3 regions of the Pedobacter steynii genome follow, and region 3 is predicted to be linked to each of the others. Evidence: riboswitches for the same ligand, from Rfam matches in the RefSeq annotation. Region 3 holds a riboswitch; each other region holds the start of a gene.
The links. Region 3 has a riboswitch for S-adenosylmethionine ahead of BFS30_RS26530 (O-acetylhomoserine aminocarboxypropyltransferase/cysteine synthase family protein). Riboswitches for the same ligand answer to the same signal wherever they lie in the genome.

Region 1: linked by a shared signal. The riboswitch ahead of BFS30_RS15985 (cysteine desulfurase family protein) and the one ahead of BFS30_RS26530 (O-acetylhomoserine aminocarboxypropyltransferase/cysteine synthase family protein) in region 3 are both predicted to bind S-adenosylmethionine.
Region 2: linked by a shared signal. The riboswitch ahead of BFS30_RS15645 (SusC/RagA family TonB-linked outer membrane protein) and the one ahead of BFS30_RS26530 (O-acetylhomoserine aminocarboxypropyltransferase/cysteine synthase family protein) in region 3 are both predicted to bind S-adenosylmethionine.

What each region holds. Positions count from the first base shown of each region.
Region 1 is NZ_CP017141.1:3,825,519-3,831,837, reverse strand. Features, by position in the region: gene BFS30_RS15995 (HEPN domain-containing protein) at 1-1,846, opposite strand, end outside; gene BFS30_RS15990 (metallophosphoesterase) at 2,297-3,487, shown strand; gene BFS30_RS15985 (cysteine desulfurase family protein) at 3,532-4,695, opposite strand; SAM riboswitch class I at 4,795-4,896, opposite strand; gene BFS30_RS15980 (CDP-alcohol phosphatidyltransferase family protein) at 5,101-5,826, shown strand; gene BFS30_RS15975 (GtrA family protein) at 5,826-6,272, shown strand.
Region 2 is NZ_CP017141.1:3,732,668-3,738,986, forward strand. Features, by position in the region: gene BFS30_RS15630 (HAD family hydrolase) at 1-253, opposite strand, end outside; gene BFS30_RS15635 (hypothetical protein) at 391-1,401, shown strand; gene BFS30_RS15640 (GNAT family N-acetyltransferase) at 1,636-2,766, shown strand; SAM riboswitch class I at 2,837-2,946, shown strand; gene BFS30_RS15645 (SusC/RagA family TonB-linked outer membrane protein) at 3,192-6,319, shown strand, end outside.
Region 3 is NZ_CP017141.1:6,392,658-6,398,976, reverse strand. Features, by position in the region: gene BFS30_RS26540 (homoserine dehydrogenase) at 1-33, opposite strand, end outside; gene BFS30_RS26535 (homoserine O-acetyltransferase family protein) at 41-1,099, opposite strand; gene BFS30_RS26530 (O-acetylhomoserine aminocarboxypropyltransferase/cysteine synthase family protein) at 1,103-2,410, opposite strand; SAM riboswitch class I at 2,645-2,758, opposite strand; gene BFS30_RS26525 (trans-sulfuration enzyme family protein) at 2,931-4,046, opposite strand; gene BFS30_RS26520 (hypothetical protein) at 4,161-4,655, shown strand; gene BFS30_RS26515 (sulfite exporter TauE/SafE family protein) at 4,755-5,522, shown strand; gene BFS30_RS26510 (cytochrome-c peroxidase) at 5,563-6,319, shown strand, end outside.

The DNA.
Region 1 (6,319 bases), 2.6 Mb from region 3:
CAAATACAGCATAAGTATGATAAATGGCATCAGACCATGCTCCTGCTGCAAATGATGCCCTGGCCCAGCTCAGTTTCTCTCCTGCCTCTAAAAGCAAGGTCGCAACCAGGTCAATCACTACTCCGGCACATTCTCCCACGCCTATTGCCGTGTTAAAAATTTCCTCATGACCCCAGTCTACATATTCTTCATCCTTCAGATTGGTCAGATCGGCCAGTGGCTTTAACAACTGGTAAAAATAATCCTTCCCTTGTCTGTCGTAATAATGGTGAAAGCTTTCGCTGGCCTCTCCATTTGCACTAAAGTCATTTAAAATTGTTCTCAGTACAGCTGTAGCACGTTTTGAAGGTGCTTTAATTACTCTTTCCGCTACCCTTCCGATTCCATCACCTACTGTACCACCGCCCAACATCACCTGTACTGCCGGGACAACTTTCCCATTGGCCTTAACAGAACTGCCATGAAATCCGATATGTGCCAGACCATGCTGGCCACAGGAATTCATACATCCACTGATTTTAATCTTGATTTCTTTATCATAAATCAGTTCCGGAAATTCCTCATAAATCACTTCTTCCAGGGCAACCGAAAGGGACATGCTGTTCGAAATTCCGAGATTACAGGTATCTGTACCCGGGCAGGTCGTCACATCTCCAATACTGTCAAATCCAGGGGTTGCAAAATCCAACGCTTTCAGTTCTAAATATAGGGAAGGCAGAGCACCTTCTCTCACGAATTTTAATAATAATCCCTGATTTTGAGTAATACGGATCTCATCGGCAACATAAGGGGAAATCCCTTCCACCAGTTTACGTGCCCGATCTGTTTTAATATCACCGACAGGAACTTTCACATATACACCATAAAAACCTTTCTGCTTTTGTTCAACCACATTGGTTGCACGCCAGTGTTGATACTCCAGGGTATTGATAATATCAAGCTCAGGATATTCCAGCAAAGCCGGAGGCTCCGGCAAAGGAACAGTATCTCTGTCGATCGGAAAGGACTTGGATTTATTGGCGACTCTTTCTTCCTCAATTAACCTGAGCAATTCTTCGAGTCCCAGTTTCTGGACTAAATATTTTAAACGTGCTTTATTGCGGTTGGTTCGCTCTCCATAACGGTCAAACACCCTTAAAACAGACTCTGCATAAGGAATGATCTGGTCTTCCGGCAAAAAATCATGTACAAAACTCGCCAGGAAAGGTTGTGCGCCCAGGCCGCCACCCAGCATTACTTTAAAACCACGTTCTCCCTTTTCATTGATTTTTGGGATAAAACCAAGGTCATGAATATAGCTGTATGCAGTATCCTTTTCATCAGAGGAGAAAGAAAATTTAATCTTTCTACCCATCTCCTGACAAATAGGGTTTCTCAAAAAATAAGTAAAGAAAGCATGGGCATAAGGAGAAACATCAAACAACTCATTCGGATTAATTCCCGAATCCGGTGAAGAGGTAACATTCCTTACGGTATTACCACAAGCCTCACGAATGGTTACATCATCCTGTTCCAGCTCCTGCCACAACTGAGGGGTCCTGTCCAGGCTCACATAATGAATCTGAATGTCTTGTCTGGTAGTTAAATGTAGATTTCCACTTCCATACTCATCAGAAACATCCGCAATGCGCAAGAGTTGCTTAAAAGTTACTTTTCCAAAAGGTAGTTTAATACGTACCATTTGTACCCCCGGCTGCCTTTGTCCGTAAACACCACGGGCCAGGCGAAGGCTCCTAAATTTCTCTTCATGAATTTTCCCTTCACGGAATTCTCTGATCTTTTTTTCAAGATCAATGATATCCTTTTCAACAACAGGATTTTCTAACTCTGTTCTAAAACTTTGCATAGTACGTTTGGTCTTATTTGAAAAAAGCTCCTTCTGCCTGGGAGACTGAAGAAGCTTTTAAATATTTTTATTCTCTACAGCCGAAATCACTACCTACACATGCAGTGGGTAAACATCAGATTTCCGTTGTAAATTGTTTGGTTCATACAGCAAATATATAAAGTATATAGGTTTAGTCGTATATTGTATTTGTAAAAAATATGTAATAAGCTGTATTACAGTGATTTATTTTACATAAAAAGCAAACAAAAAATCTTCTTTTTTACTTATTAGTCCCTGATTGGCATCACCTTAAGCGCTTCTTAAGCCGGGTTATTACAGATCAGACATACACTTACGGATCATCAGCTGCACAAATTCATTTCGGCAATCATCTTAACAATGTCAAATTGGTTTTCATACACCTAAAATCAAGACTGATACAGTACTTTTATTTAGTTTAAAATTTCTATGAAGAGAAAAATCAATCTTTTACCTTTTGTTGTTATCGCAACATTTGTCTTTTTATTAAACTGGTATGTGCTCTCCGGAATCCAGACTTTAACGATCAGTACCTGGCTTAGCCCTGTTTTCTGGGGTTTCATTATTTTCATTACAGTTTCCCTCGCCTATTCTATTCAAAGGATGCGGGACAATGGAATGGATATTTTCTTTAAAATCACCACCCATACTTTCCTTGTATTACTGGCAAGTGAGCTGGTTTTTTTCATCGTCTTATTTCTGGGTGATGGTTACCGGTTGATTACAGGAGCTGCAAGAAATGTCTACTGGGTGGAGTTTGGACTGGTACTCTTTGGAATTACGGTACTCATCTTTTTATATGGTATCATCAGGGGAAAATATGCTTATCGTGTGATTAAACATACTTTATACTTCGATGATCTCCCTGAAAATTTTGATGGTTTTACGATCACCCAGATCTCTGACGTACATGCAGGTAGCTTCAAGAATGCTAAAGCGGTACAAAGAGGAATAGACCTGATTAAAGCGCAGAATTCAGATGTTTTTGTATTTACTGGCGACCTTGTTAACAATAAAGCAGAAGAGATTGTGCCATGGATGGGACATTTCTCGCAGGTAAAAGCACCCTACGGCCAGTTTTCCATTCTTGGGAACCACGATTATGGAGATTATGTAAAATGGGAAAACGAAACCATTAAACAAGCCAATTTACAGGATTTAAAAAGGCATCATGGCGAAATGGGTTATCGTCTTTTACTGGACGAACACGTTGCACTGGAAAAAGACGGCCAAAAGATCATCCTTGCCGGTGTTGAAAATTGGGGAATTGGATTTGGCGAACGTGGAGATCTGCATAAGGCCCTGACTGATGTTGACCCGAAAAGTTTTAAAGTATTACTCTCCCACGATCCTACTCACTGGGATTCAGAAGTCAAAAAATGGCCTTCGAAGATCCACCTCACCTTATCAGGCCATACCCATGGAATGCAGTTTGGAATGGAAGCTTTTGGCATCAAATGGAGTCCCGTTAAGTACAGATATGCACACTGGGCAGGTATAACCAGCGAAAATGGCCGGTACCTGAATATCAACAGGGGCTTCGGTTTCCTCGGTTTTTCAGGCAGAGTTGGCATCTGGCCGGAGATTACCGTGATTGAATTGAAAAAATCCAGGTTATAAAATGTCCCCCAGAAATAGCTTAACTTTTTGGGGGACTGTTTTTTTTAATAGGCTTCAGTAATTTCCAGCACCGCTTCTTTGATGTACAGGCCAGCCAGTTTTTCAACTGCAAAGTCAATTTCTTCTTCGGTATTATAACGACTAAAAGAAAAACGAAGTGTCGGTCTGCTGAAATCATAGCCTAAAGCAGCCAGCACATGCGATCCTGCACCAGAATGACTATTACAAGCGCTACCTCCTGAAGCCGAAATCTGATGCTGGTCCAGATAATGAAGAGGACTAATCCCGCTTTTCAAATCAGGGAGGGAGACACTCAATACACTATTCAGAGTCCCTTCATTCTGCGCTGAATTCCCGTTAAAAGAAATGCCAGGAATCTTTTCAGTCAGCCTGAAAATCATTCTCTCTTTCAGCCTGGCTAAATGTTTCTGGTTGCCTGCCTGATTTCTATAGGCAATTTCAAGTGCTTTGGCCAGACCAACGATTCCGGTTACATTTTCCGTTCCGGCTCTTTGCTTGTATTCCTGAGCACCACCATTGATTAAGGGCTGTAATTCAAGGGATGTGTTCCTGTATAGAAAGCCAATTCCCTTTGGCCCATGAAATTTATGCGCTGATCCTACCAGAAAATCAACATTTAACGATTGGGTATCGTACCGGTACTGTCCCATAGATTGAACGGTATCTGAATGAAAAACAGCCCGGTACTTGCTACAGACCGCTGCGATAGTTTCAATATCATTCAGGTTTCCAATCTCATTATTCCCGTGCATTACCGACACAAACGCCCGCTCATTGGCTGCAAGGAGCTGCTCCAGATGGGACAAGGAAAGCTTTCCCCTTTGATCATGTTTCAAATAGACGATCCGGATCTCTCCATTTTTTTCCAATGCCCTTAAAGTATGAAGCACCGCATGGTGCTCAAATGGAGTGGTAATGGCCAGGCGGATACCATTAGCACGAATACCGGAAAGGATCGCCGTATTATCGGCTTCAGAACCTCCGGAAGTAAAAACAATATTCCTCGGACTGGCGTTTAATAAATCCGCGATAATTCCCCTGGACTGTTCAATGGCTACTCTTGCTTCCCTCCCATGGAAATGAGAAGAGGAAGGATTACCGAAGTTTTCAAATAAGTAAGGCTCCATAGCCAAAAATACTTCTCTGTTTAATGGTGTTGTTGCAGCGTTGTCTAAATAAATTCTCATTTTAATGGGTTTAATAGATTAATAAAAATCTACTTAATCAGTTTCGAGAAATAAGGCAATGGATGAGTCAAAGAGAAACCACAAGCATGGGTTTCAAACAACTTATCTCTTCCGCCTTTGGCGGACAGGAATTAGCACCTTATTATTCAACAGGTTGCTAAGACATCACAGGGCCTTTCCCTCAGTCTTTCTGGATAAGTAAATAAATGTAAGAACTTTACTGTCAGCAAAGATACAATAAAGACTACTAATTCAATAGACTTTTTGTAAAAAAAAATTAAATCGAAGATTTTCAGTCATCCAATTGCTAGATCTACCTAACATTTAACTTTTTTTTCCTTAAAGTCAGGATTCATTTACATATTTTTGCGGGATATTCTAAAGGAATATAATTATACAGCCTGAATGGAAGAAAACAAATTGAGAGAAGAAGCGCGTCCGGTTACCGGCGACAACAGTATTTTAAAAAGAATATTCCAGGATAGAAAGCGAACTAATATTTTAAGTGGTGTAGAGCAAAGCACCATTTCCTATCTCGTTAAACGGGTTCCATCCTTTATTACTTCTGATATGCTGACCTTCATCGGTACAGCTGGTTCAGCGCTTGTCCTTACCGGATTTATCCTTGCCACCTATCTAAGCAGGGAATACTTATTGCTTGGGGTATTAGGACTGGCAATTAACTGGTTCGGTGATTCGCTGGACGGAAGGATTGCTTATTACAGGAATATCCCCCGTAAATGGTATGGCTTTTCCTTAGACATCATTATGGATTGGGCCAGTACCGTACTCATTGGCCTGGGTTATCTGGTTTATGCCAGAAATGAATATGAACTTATTGCTTTCGTTTTCGTGGTTCTTTATGGATGGGCAATGATCATTTCGCAACTGCGCTATAAAATTACGGATATCTATAGTATCGATGCAGGTCTGGTTGGTCCTACAGAGATCAGGATCATCCTTGCGTTGATTATAATTATGGAAGTCATTTTTGGACATTTAATAGAATATTTTGCTGCAGGAATCTGTATTACCTTATTTATTATTAATTTCATTGATACCAGGAAGCTGTTAAAACTTGGTGATATCAGAGATAAAGCAGAACGGGAAGCAAAGAAAAAAGCCATTTAATGAGTAGAAAGAAATCTGTATATGTATTTGCAAAGGCGCAGGTTTCAGCTTTCTTAGGCGGAATTCTGGATTACCTGATCATGATCGCCTGTACAGAACTGCTTCACATTCATTATACCATATCTATCGCCATTGGCGGCGTAATTGGTGCGATTGTTAACTTCTCGATCAACCGTTACTGGACATTTAATGCCAATCAGGCCAATAAATCACCTGTAGGCTTCCAGCTGGCAAAATTCATCTTTGTAGTTGCAGGAAGCATTGCGCTCAAGTCTTCAGGCACCTATCTTTTTACCAACTGGCTACGCCTGGACTATAAAATCAGCAGGATCATGGTAGATATCATCGTCTCCCTCGGTTTTAACTACATTTTACAAAAATATTGGGTCTTTAAAAAAACGGCCACAGAATTAAAAACACCACAGGAAGACGGAATAAAAGCCTGATATAGCCATTTCGATAAGAGTACAAAAATCACAATCAGTAAAAAGTA
Region 2 (6,319 bases), 2.7 Mb from region 3:
GTTCGTAGATTTTCCGGAACAGACTTTCTTTCTCCTCTTCTAATTGCAGGAGTTCTTCTCCCTGAACGGGGCGGTTAAAAAAGTGACTGAAAATATAACTGTTACTCTTTCCGAACATGTGTTGGGCAAATTCGGCCTCTGTTGGTGCCATATTCCGAACGGAGAAAAAATCTCGAAAAGCAAGGGAATGGTATGGATTCGTATGGACGATCACACCATCCATGTCAAAGATCACTGCAATTTCTTTATTCATCCGGCAAAGTTAACATCATTTTTGAAGGAGCCGGATTTTTTGTGCAGATCAGCAAATACACGCCGATTTCCCGCAAATAATAAACCGCCGGATGGATCTACAAATAAAATGGTAATATTGATTGATAATCTAAAAAAATGAAAACAGCGTTTACCCTAATTTTAAGCCTGATGACTTCCTTTCTTTATGCGCAAAATGAGGAGAACAGGATTCAAACCGACAGTTCTTTCATCATTGCCACACAACCGGCTTCAGTCTATAAGGGCACTTATAAAAATGGCAAACCTTTCCATGGTTTTTTCAAAAAGGTACTTCCGGGATTAAACCTTTACCTGGTGGATGAATATGAAAATGGAGAAGCCCGGTATCAATATTCGAAATCTGGTCTGGAGCAACATTCCGGAGAAGGCAGTAAAATTCTTGACATCAGATCGGTTTATAAGAATGGTAAAATTACAGATGGACCAGAGTATGTGCTGCTGGAAGGGGGGCTAACCATAAAAGATTGGAAAGAGGGTAAACTGGACCATTTTACCGTAGATCTTTTTGCTATGCATTACTATAACCGGATCAGTCTGAAAAAAACGAGCGATACGATTCTGATCAGAAACCTGGAAGATACAGTATCCAATATAAAAATCTATGTCAAAGATCAACACCTGATCGCTGAAATGTCTGCATCAGGAAAACCTGTTTTTTATAGTCAGCAACTGGACAACATTAAGGGAGTGCTTCCGGCAGAAAGCAGGATTACCGGTATTAAAAAAGACGGTATTGTTTATTACAATGCCAGCAAAAATATTGAACTGACAGAAGAACCTCTCCATGATCATAAAATCAATACTAAACTTCTTATGAGTTTACTGCTGCCAAAAACAACTGATCTGAATGTTGTTTTCCAGCATCTTGGAGATCTTTTTTCTAAAGAAGAAGCCTTGTTGGTCATTTATAAAAGTGGCGCTTCAAAAGAGAAACCCGAAATTTTAAGCTTTTTACAAACTGATGCCCAGGGGAAAATTGATTCCGGAATTACCTGGACCGCAGATGCCAGGCCTTACTATGAAATTTATAATAAGGGTAAAGTCAGCAAAAAGGAATTCATCAGCTTAGCAGCTTTTCAGGCGGTGTTTATGAAATACATGCAGTAAGAAAATCCGGTTAAAATGCGGATATAATGTGTTGCATTTCCCTTTAGTTTTTATTAATGATTACTTCGTTATTAATAGGGGATTGATAGGTCATTTATTGGTCTGTCATACCTTTTAACAACGTTTTTATAACTTAGTAGCTATTAACTTTAATTAGTTACATATTAATAGTATATGCAAAATATTTCGTAAATTACTGCTATTGAACTTAATTAGTTAACTAAAAGCAGTAAAATGGGAAAATTAATAAACGGGCTATTTGGCGGATTCCATGGCAGAATCGGCAACCTGGTAGGTTATACTTTAAAAGGTAAACACATCATTAGAAAAATAGGTATCAGTACTAAACCGCTGACCCCCGCAAGAAAAGCCAATTGCCAAAAAATGAAGGTAGTAAACGAAATACTGAGCCCTTCGCTTCCTGTTATACGGGCTGGATTCCGTCTGGCAATTGTCGGAACGGATAAAAGCGAGTATAATGAAGCCGTTTCTTATAATAAACTGAATGCCCTTCAGGGTGAATATCCAAACATCAGCCTGGATTATACCAAAGTACTGGTCAGCATGGGAGATCTCCCTATGGCGGTTAATCCTGCAATCAGCCAGAATGCTGATGGCAATGAGATCGAATTTAACTGGGAAATACCGGCTGATCTGTCTTACCAATATGATAACGACCGTGCCATGCTGATGATTTATTTCCCGGCATTAAAAGTAAGCTGTTATCATCTGATCGGATCAAAAAGAGCTGAAGGTAAAGACACGATCCGTATCGATGGAGCCCATGCAGGAGAACGCATGGAAGCTTATATCTCTTTTATTAAAGACGATGGAAAACAGGTCTCAAATAGTGTTTATGCCGGTTCTTTAAATGCCGGTAAAGCAACAGAAAGCACTGTAGAAACAGCGCCAAAAACAGCAACACCAATCCTGGATTTCAGTTTTTCAGGCCCGGATTTTGAAATCATAGACGTTCCGAATCAGGAGCTGAGTTCAGCTAAAGGTTGGAATCAGTATTTCTTGAAAAACAAGGCTAGTGATGAGATTATTGGTGATTTCACCTTTAAACTCAGACAAAACAACCAGTATATAGCCGAAATTGAGATCAACATCTCTCCTGTGGAGCAGCGTAAAGGTGATACAAAAGAAGCTGCATCGGCGCTAATGTCTTTCCTGTTTGAAAAAGCAAAAGTTAACCGGATTGTAAAAACGGTGAATGCTAAAGATGAGGCTGCTATAGCCTTGCTGAGGAGCTTAGGTTTCAGTGAAGAAGGCTATTTCGTGGAAAATGCCTTCATAGATGGTAAATGGATCAATCAATATCAGTTTGCCATGCTAAAATCTGAATGGGATTTATTTAAATAAAATTTGTAATTCCTATGGGATTAGTAGATTATTTGTATATTTGCTGCTGAAGATGCTTCTTTAATCTTCCGACTTATCCAGAAAGACTGAGGGAATGGCCCTGTGATGTCTTAGCAACCTCTACCTTCTAACCGGTAAAAGGTGCTAATTCCAATTCGCAAATAGCGAATAAGATAAGCAGTTCAACAGCTACAATGCTGCTGCTTATCAAGCCATCACTCATCACTGAAAAAGAAGGAAACGGGGCGCATCCTAAACTTAAATTTAAGCATATGAACCTACTCTTACTTCCTTACGAAACTAGCTGCGCTAAATCTTTTTATCACCCTGTTGCAAATCACGATATGCGTGGGGCAACACTCATGTGTTGTTGCCGGATCTTTCGTACCAAATTCTAAACTTCTTACACTTATTTCAAAACCAATATGTTAAAAATATACAAAATTTTTATAGGGATTGCTTTGTCCTTTTTTTTCCTGCTGACCGCCGGGGCGCAGTCAGTAAAAGTTACCGGTGTGGTTAATGATAGCGCTGATGGACAGGCGATTCCAGGTGCGTCAGTGACCATCAAAGGAAAAGATAATGCTACAATTACAGATGCAAATGGTAATTTCTCCCTGCAGGCAAATGTGAATGACCTGATCCGGATCAGTTATCTCGGATATGCCAGTAAAGAAATCCGCATTACTTCAGGAACGGGGATTTTAAAGATCAGTCTTGAGCCTTCATTAAACGACCTGAATGAGGTTGTGGTTACCGCATTAGGGATTACGAAAGCCAAGAAATCATTGGGTTACGCTGTACAGGAGCTGAAATCCAAAGATATCACTACCGCAAAAGAAACCAATCTGATCAACTCACTGGCAGGAAAAATCGCCGGTGTACAAACCACCAATAGTCAGGGAGATATGGGTTCTTCGAGGATCATCATCCGTGGAGAAACTTCTATCTCCAGTCAGAATCAACCCTTATTTGTGGTAGATGGAGTTCCGGTAGACAATTCACAGTTTCTTGGCAGCGGAGGTTCCCGGGATTTTGCCAATACAATTTCTGATATCAACTCTGAAGATATTGAATCAATTAGTGTGCTGAAAGGCCCGAATGCCGCGGCTTTATATGGTTCCAGGGCTGCTGCCGGTGTTATCCTGATTAAAACAAAAACAGGAAGAGGGCAACAGGGACTGGGAATCAGTATCAATTCCAATACTACTATTTCTAATTTGCTAACACTGCCAACTTATCAGAATGCTTTTGGCCAGGGTTCAAATGGCAAATTTAGTTATGTAGATGGTAAAGGGGGAGGAGTGAACGACGGTGTGGACGAAAGCTGGGGCCCCGCATTGGATGGCCGCCTGATTCCGCAGTTTAATACAAATGGAAAACCTGAGCCCTTCATTGCCCATCCGGATAATGTGCGGGACTTTTTTGAAACCGGTTATGCCCTGAGTAATGGAGTGGCCATTGCCGGATCTGGGGAGAAACAGGACGTTCGGTTTTCTTATAACAACCTGACTCAGGGTGGGATATTACCCAACTCCTCGCAAAATAAAAATTCACTACTTCTGAATACGACTTATCGCATTACACCGAAACTGACTTTAAATGCCAATGTGAATTATATCAAAAGCAATGCAGCAAATCTGCCGGCATCAGGAGGTAAACGGGCTACCGGTCCGATGCTTCAGTTTACCTGGTTTGGCAGACAGGTAGATGTGAGCCAGCTTAAAAAATATAAAGACGACAATGGAAATAACATCAACTGGAACAACAGTTATTATAGCAATCCCTATTTCATTGCCTATGAAAATACAGTGAGCCAGAAAAGGGACCGCATCATTGGAAGTGCAGAACTGAATTATAAAATTACAGAAGCCCTGTCTGCAAATTTCAGAACCGGAAACGATTATTATACGGATCGCAGAAAGATAAAAATTGCCTATGGCACAAACGGAACTCCTTTTGGCTCCTATCAGGAGGATGCTTATACCGTGAATGAAAACAATACGGAAGGAAGATTGGAGTTTAACAGGAAGATAAACGACGACTTTTCTATTAATGTCCTGGGTGGGGTAAATGTAAGAACATCTACTTTGGAACAGAACGATCAGATGGCTACGAAACTGGCGGTAAATGGCCTCTATACTTTAAACAATTCCAGAGATCCGCTTGTATCTTCCAATTTTTACAGCAAATTGAGAACGTATAGTATCTTTGGATCTGCTCAATTTGGGTATAAAGACTATGCCTTTCTTAACGTAACTTCCAGGAACGACTGGGATTCCAGTTTACCTAAACAAAACCTCTCTTATTTCTATCCTTCAGTAAATGGAAGTGTGGTCCTGACCGAAGCTTTTGATATCAAAAGCGAGGTGTTGAGTTTTGCCAAAATCAGAGGTGGCTGGTCAAAAGTGGGGAAAGCAACCGAGCCTTATCAGCTGGTTAATACTTATAGTTTTACCGCTCCTTTTAATGGAAACCCGCAGCAGGCTGCAAGCCTGGTAGAGCTCAACCCAAATCTGTTACCTGAAATCACCAAATCTGCGGAGGCGGGAATTGAACTGGGCTTGTTTGATAACCGGGTAAAATTTGACCTGAGTGTGTACAATACCAATAGTATCAACCAGATCCTGAAAGTAAACGTGAGTTCATCAACCGGATACAATCAGAAATTAATCAATGGAGGAAGTATCAATAATAAAGGATTGGAAGTACAGCTTGGGTTAACGCCGGTGAAATTGCAGGATTTTAGCTGGGACATCAACCTGAATTATGCACTGAACCGTAGTAAGGTCACGGAGTTGGATAAAGAAGGACTGATCAGCAGTTATACGATCGGAACCAATAGAACTGTAGATGTACTTGCTGCAATCGGCAAACCTTATGGTACTTTCTTTGGAACTGCTTATCAGCGAAATGCTGACGGTGAGATCCTGGTTGGTGCAGGAGGAACACCCGTAATTAACCCGGCAAAACAATATCTGGGTAAATTTACACCCAACTGGCTTGGAGGGATCAGCAACAGTTTTACCTATAAAAATATCAACCTGAACTTCCTGGTAGATGCGAGAATCGGGGGTAAAGTATATTCCAATTCAAACCGGACCGGAACCTATACAGGGGTACTGGCAAGTACCTTAAAAGGAAGAAATACTGAAAACGGTGGTTTGAGCTACTATTTCCCTGGAAATGTGAATTCGGGAACAGCAGTTGGAATTTCCAATGGCGGACAAGCCCCGGGAGGAGAAACGGTCTACACGGATGGGATGATCTTCGATGGTGTATTGGCTGATGGTACAAGAAACAGCCGCATCGTTCCTGCCCAACAATATTATAAAGGGATTACCAATGTGGATGAACAGTTTATCTACGATGCATCGTATGTTAAATTGAGAGAGGTGAAGTTGAGTTATACCTTACCGGGCCAATGGACTAAGAAAATAGGATTTCAGAATGCGACCTTCTCCCTGGTAGGGCGAAACCTATGGATCATTCATAAAAATGTACCAAACATTGATCCTGAAACCGCATTCAATACGGGAAATGCACAAGGCCT
Region 3 (6,319 bases):
TCCAAATAAACCAATTTTAAGTTTCTTGCTCATCTAAGTACTATGCTGTTTTATGTAATTTAATTATTTTCTTGTTGCTGCTTTCTTTCAGGAAATTGCCAATCACATTGGTCAGGATGTCGGTTTCGATCAGGAAACCATCATGTCCGTAAGCAGATTTGATGCTATGAAATGCGGCATCAGGAATGTGTTTGCTTAAAAATTCCTGCTCTGAGATCGGGAACAATACATCGTTTTCTACCCCAATCACCAGGGTGTTTGATTTTACAGTAGCCAGCGCTTCTGTTACGCTTTTCCTGCCTCTTCCCACATTATGACTGTCCATCGCTTTGCTGAGGTACCAGTAACTATAGGCATTGAAGCGCTTACATAGTTTTTCACCCTGGTAGTTCTGATAGGAAGATGCCCGGAAAGAACCGGTCTTATCGTTCACACTTTCCAGTTGTGTATCGGTATAGGCATCGTAGGTACGGTAAGACAATAATGCGATGCTTCTGGCAGTTTTTAATCCTTTCAGTCCACCGTCCGGCTTCTGTGCAAAAAAACTTCTGTCGGTACTGATGGCTAGACGCTGGCTCTCATTGAAGGCGATTCCCCATGGAGAATGTACCGCATTGGTGGCTACCAGGATCAGGTTTTCTATTGCAGAGCCATCTGTGATTGCCCATTCCAGTGCTTGTTGCCCTCCTAATGAACCACCGATTAAAACTTTGATGTCTTTTATTCCCAGGTGCTCTGCCAGCAAACGGTGTGCAGAAACCAGGTCACGTATGGTAAATTCAGGAAAAGAAAGGTAATAAGCCAAACCGGTTACTGGGTTAATGCTCAGTGGATTGGTGCTTCCGTAATGGGAACCTAATACATTCGCGCAAATGATAAAATGTTCTTCCGGATTGAACAGGTCGTTGTTACCAAAAAGGCCTTTCCACCAGTCCAGCACGTCTGAATTTGCTGTCAAAGCATGACAAGCCCAGATGACATTGTCCTTCTTTGCATTTAATTTTCCATACGTCTGATAAGCCAGTTCTATTTTACGCAATTTCTTGCCACTCTCCAGCTTGAAAGTTTTGGTATGGGTATATGTTGATATAGTGCTCATTGTCTATTTTACGTTGATTGCTGCAAATGCCTGTTCGAAATCCGCTTTAATGTCGTCGATATGTTCTATTCCTACAGACACCCGCAATAAATTGGGGGTAACTCCGGCAGCAATCTGCTCTGTTTCGCTCAGCTGCTGGTGGGTAGTGGCAGCAGGCTGGATGATCAGTGTTTTTGCATCCCCTACGTTTGCGAGGTGGCTCACCAGTTTCAATTGATCTACCAATGCGGTAGCCTGGGTTTTTTCTCCATGAAGTTCAAAGGACAATACCGCTCCGAATCCATTCTGCAGGTATTTTTTAGCATTTGCATGATAAGGGCTGCTTTCCAGGCCGGGATAATTGACACTTTTTACCGCTTCATGATTTTCCAGCCAGGTGGCTAAAGCAAGCGCATTGTCTACATGGCGTTGTACACGGAGAGAAAGCGTTTCCAGGCCCTGGATCAACAGGAAAGAGTTGAAAGGGGAGATGGCAGGACCAAAGTCCCTCAGACCTTCTACGCGGGCACGGATGATAAACTGGATGTTTCCAAATGGACCACCGATACCGAATACATCGTTAAATACCAATCCGTTATAACCTTCGGAAGGTTCAGTAAATTGTTTGAACTTACCATTTCCCCAGTTGTAATTTCCACCGTCAACGATTACTCCACCAATGCTGGTTCCATGTCCGCCGATCCATTTGGTGGCCGATTGAACGACGATATGTGCGCCATGTTCTAATGGGCGGAACAGGTATCCGGCAGCGCCGAAGGTATTGTCTACAATTAAAGGAAGGTTATGTTTCCCGGCTATTGAAGAGATCTTTTCAAAATCTGCGATGCTGAAAGAAGGGTTTCCGATGCTTTCCAGGTAAAGGGCTTTGGTATTCTCGTCGATCTTTGCTTCGAAGTCCGAAGCATCGTCGCCATTTGCAAATTTCACTTCAATTCCCAAACGTTTAAAGGCAACCTTGAACTGGTTATAGGAACCACCATATAAATGAGAGGAAGAAACGAAGTTGTCTCCGGCTTCCAGGATGTTATTCAATGCAATGAATTGAGCGGCCTGTCCAGAACTTACGGCCAGGGCAGCAACACCACCCTCTAAGGCGGCTACACGTTTTTCAAAAACGTCGGTGGTAGGATTCATAATCCTGGTATAGATATTTCCGAATTCTTTTAAAGCAAAGAGGTTGGCTCCGTGCTCAGAGTTTTTGAATCCGTAAGAAGTAGTCTGGTAAAGTGGAACGGCTCTTGAACCTGTTGTGGGGTCGATTTCCTGACCTGCGTGTATCTGAAGGGTTTCGAATTTATGGTTGGCTGACATGTTGTGTTCTTTTAATCGTTTGGTAAATAGGGTTTTGAGACTCCTGCTTATGCGGTATTGTGGCATAAGGGGATATAGCTGTTTAGCGTACCTCAATTGAGGCCTTCCGGATGGATCAAGAATGCAAAAGGAAGATTTTGTCGGTTATTGTATGCAACAGCACATACAAATCGTACGCTGCGGGCAACAATAATTAAAAGAATCTGATGTAATTTTAACTGTTCTCATTGTCTTAATTTATCTCTCCAGATGGCACCATGCCAGCCGGTCAGGAATTGGCACCTTCTCCATTTTGGGAGGGTTGCCAGTGGGTCAAAGAGCCTGTCTCTCGCCACTTCTTTATAAATCAAAACCCAGTTTAAGAGGTAATGACTTGAATAGCTTTCGCTAAGAATAGTTCAAATGTAAAGCTAAGTGACAAAATAACCAAAATTATATTCTGGTTATTTTGTAATTAATTGATAATGAGTGTTATAAAATATAGTTCTGGAGTCCGGTTTGTCAGGGTGAATGGTGATTTTTAGGCCAGGGCCTGATTGAAATCTGCGATAAGGTCATCTATATGTTCCAGTCCTACAGAGATCCGAATTAAATTCTGCGGGGTTTTGGTGTCCGGACCTTCTACTGATGCCCGGTGTTCAATAAGACTCTCTACTCCGCCCAGGCTGGTGGCCTGAGCAAAAAGCTTTACGGTATTAACCACTCTGCGGGCTTCATCGGCACCACCTTTCACTAAAATAGACAACATACCTCCGAAACCGGTCATCTGTTGACGGGCAATTTCATGTTGTGCATGTGCAGGCAATCCCGGATAAAATACGGCCTCCACTTTTGGATGCTGCTCCAGGTATTGTGCCAGTGCCATTCCATTTTCACAATGTCCACGCATGCGGTAAGGAAGGGTTTTGATACTCCTTAACAGTAAAAAGCAATCGAATGGGGAAGGTACTGCCCCACCAATCTGCTGTATGTTTCTGACTTTTTCCCAGAAAGCGGATTTTTTTGCGGTGATGAGTGCCCCGCCCAGCACATCGCTGTGGCCGCCAATATATTTGGTGGAAGAATGCATGACGATGTCTGCGCCCAGGGAAATTGGGTTTTGCAGGCAGGGAGAAGCAAAAGTGCTGTCGCAGGCCAGAATCAGGTTGTGTTTTTTAGTGATTGCAGAAATGGCCACAAGGTCTGTGATTTTCAATAAAGGGTTAGAAGGGGTTTCTACCCAGATCATCACGGTATTTTCTTTGATATAGCCGGAGATCCGGTCAATATCAGTCAGATCAATAAAATCGATGGTTAAGGTGTCTGCAAAAATTGACTGCAATTGTTTCTTAAACCCCCAGTACATGTCGTCCGCGGCAATGATATGACTTCCCGGTGCCAGGGCCTGAAAAAGAGACATTCCGGCGGTATTCCCGGAAGAAAAGGCACAGGCATCAGCTCCTTTTTCCAGATTGGTCAATACCTGTTCCAGTGCAGAGCGGTTCGGGTTACTCACCCGGCTATACATATGTCCGCCAGAATAGCCACCATCTTCATCTCTGAAAAAAGTTGTGGACAAATTAATAGGCGGGGTAACGTCTTTAGTGCTGCTCTCGTACAAGTTTCCGGAATGGATTGCTAAAGTTTCTGGTTTCATTTTCAGGAGGATAAATAGTGAATTAAGTGGCTTGGTAGAACAAAGCTAAAGGTAAAAATTATTCTGTTGAAGTTTTGGCAAGATTTATGTATTAAAGAAGAAAAACAAATTGATATGAAAAGAATATTCCTGATAGCAGCCATTTTATGCAGTTCATTAATGGTTTTGCAAAGTTGTTCACCAAAAGGTGGTGGTGCTGCTCAAACTGTTGTTAAACGTGGTGATGTAACAGGTAACTGGGTGCTAAACGATATTACTTTTGAAGGCATTCCTCAGGCATCTGTAAAATCATTGTTTGGTGAAGGTGCATATACCTGCTTTGTTGGTAGTACCTGGAGATTAACTAATAGCGGTAATGGAAGCTACAGTCTGCCGGGTGGTGGAGCATGTGCAGCTAAAACACAAACCATTTACTGGTCTGCAAGTGTACCTGATCAGACGTTCCAGTTTAAAAAATTGTACGAAGGTGATAAAGCTAAAAATGTAACTGAAGGTTACAGACTGGTACTTTCTTCTGCTACAAAAGAGAGTCTGACTATCAAATCACCTGTAGAATATGGTAATTCGACTGCTTATATTGTGTTAAACTTTACAGCAGCAGCAAAATAGTTTTTAGTTAAATTTGGTTTAGGTTAAAAGGGACTCAGTGGTGTGGGTCCCTTTTTTTTTGCCTTAAAAAACGCTACTTTTGCGGCAATTATTTGGATTATGGTTTCAGACCTGATTATACTCTGTATAGTCTCTTTTTTTGCAGGATTTATTGATGCTATTGTTGGTGGGGGAGGTTTATTACAGACGCCAGCCATCATGATCGTTTTGCCGCAGTACCCGGTAGCTACACTTTTCAGTACCACCAAGATCCCTTCTCTTTCCGGAACCGCTTTCGCTGCCTGGAAATACTCCCAGAATGTAAAGCTGAATTGGGGCCTGCTCATCTATATTGCACTGGCCGCATTTACCGGTGCCTTATTTGGTGCCTATAGCATTACCCTGATCGACAATCAGGTCATCAAACCCGCAGTATTAGTTATCCTGATCCTGGTTGCTGTATATACGTATTTCAATAAGAAATTCGGTGTTCATCAGGAAAAGGAACATACGGTGTTGCAACAGGTGTTGATTGGTCTGCTCTTTGGTTTTGTGATTGGTTTTTATGATGGTTTAATCGGGCCTGGAACGGGAACTTTTTTCATCCTTGCCTTTATTGCACTGATGGGTTACGACTTCCTTCATGCCAGTGCCGGGGCAAAGCTGATCAATATGGCGACCAATATTGCGGCGATCTGTTATTTCGGAAGTACGGGGCATATCTTATACGAGCTGGCTATCCCTATGGCTGTTTGTAATGTTGGAGGCTCCTTTTTAGGGACTAAACTGGCGTTGCTGAAGGGAAATAAATTTATCAGGATCTTTTTTCTGATCGTTGTTTTTGGTACGATTCTGAGGTTTGCCTACGATATCTTCCTGAAGTCCTGATTTTTTAAGGGCCGAAAAAGAAAGGCCGAATTGATGTTAAATGAAGAAAAATAAACTTTTTGTAATTGCCATTATTGCGTTTTCTACCGTCCTGTTGGCACTTGCTTTTGGACTTTCTACGATAAAAACAGTGGTTGCCGTAAGGAAACCGGTTAATTTTCCAGTTCCGGTTCAGGTAGCGCCTGCATTGACTGTGGAAGGGGTAACGCTGGGACAAAAATTATTTGATGATCCTTCCTTATCCAAAAACGGAAAAGTGGCCTGCGCTTCCTGTCATAATCAGGTTGATGCGTATTCCAGTGCGGGTATTAAAATCAATGAAGGGGTAGATGCCAAAATAATGGGGACAAGAAATACCCCGGCCCTGATGAACCTGCAATGGAAACATTCCTATTTCAGGGATGGCCGGGAAACAAAACTTCAAAATACCGCCGTAAATGCGCTTACCAGTCCGGCGGAAATGGGAGAGACCATGGAGAATGTGGTTAGGAAATTAAACAGTTCAAGGGTGTATAAACAACACTTTCTGACTGTTTTTGGCGTAGAGAAAATTACGGAAAAAGAGCTGACCAGAGCGATTGAACAATATTTACTTTCGCTGGTTTCCGCTAATTCGCGTTACGATCAGTTGGTGGCAAAACAGAAGGATACTTTTAGTCCGGATGAAAGGGAAGGATGGAAACTGTTTAAAAGAAACTGCGCGTCCTGTCATTCCGGGGAATTGTTCAGTGATGAATCATTCAGAAATATTGGGACGGCAATGGCAAAGGATCCGGTAAAGAAATTTAAAGTACCCA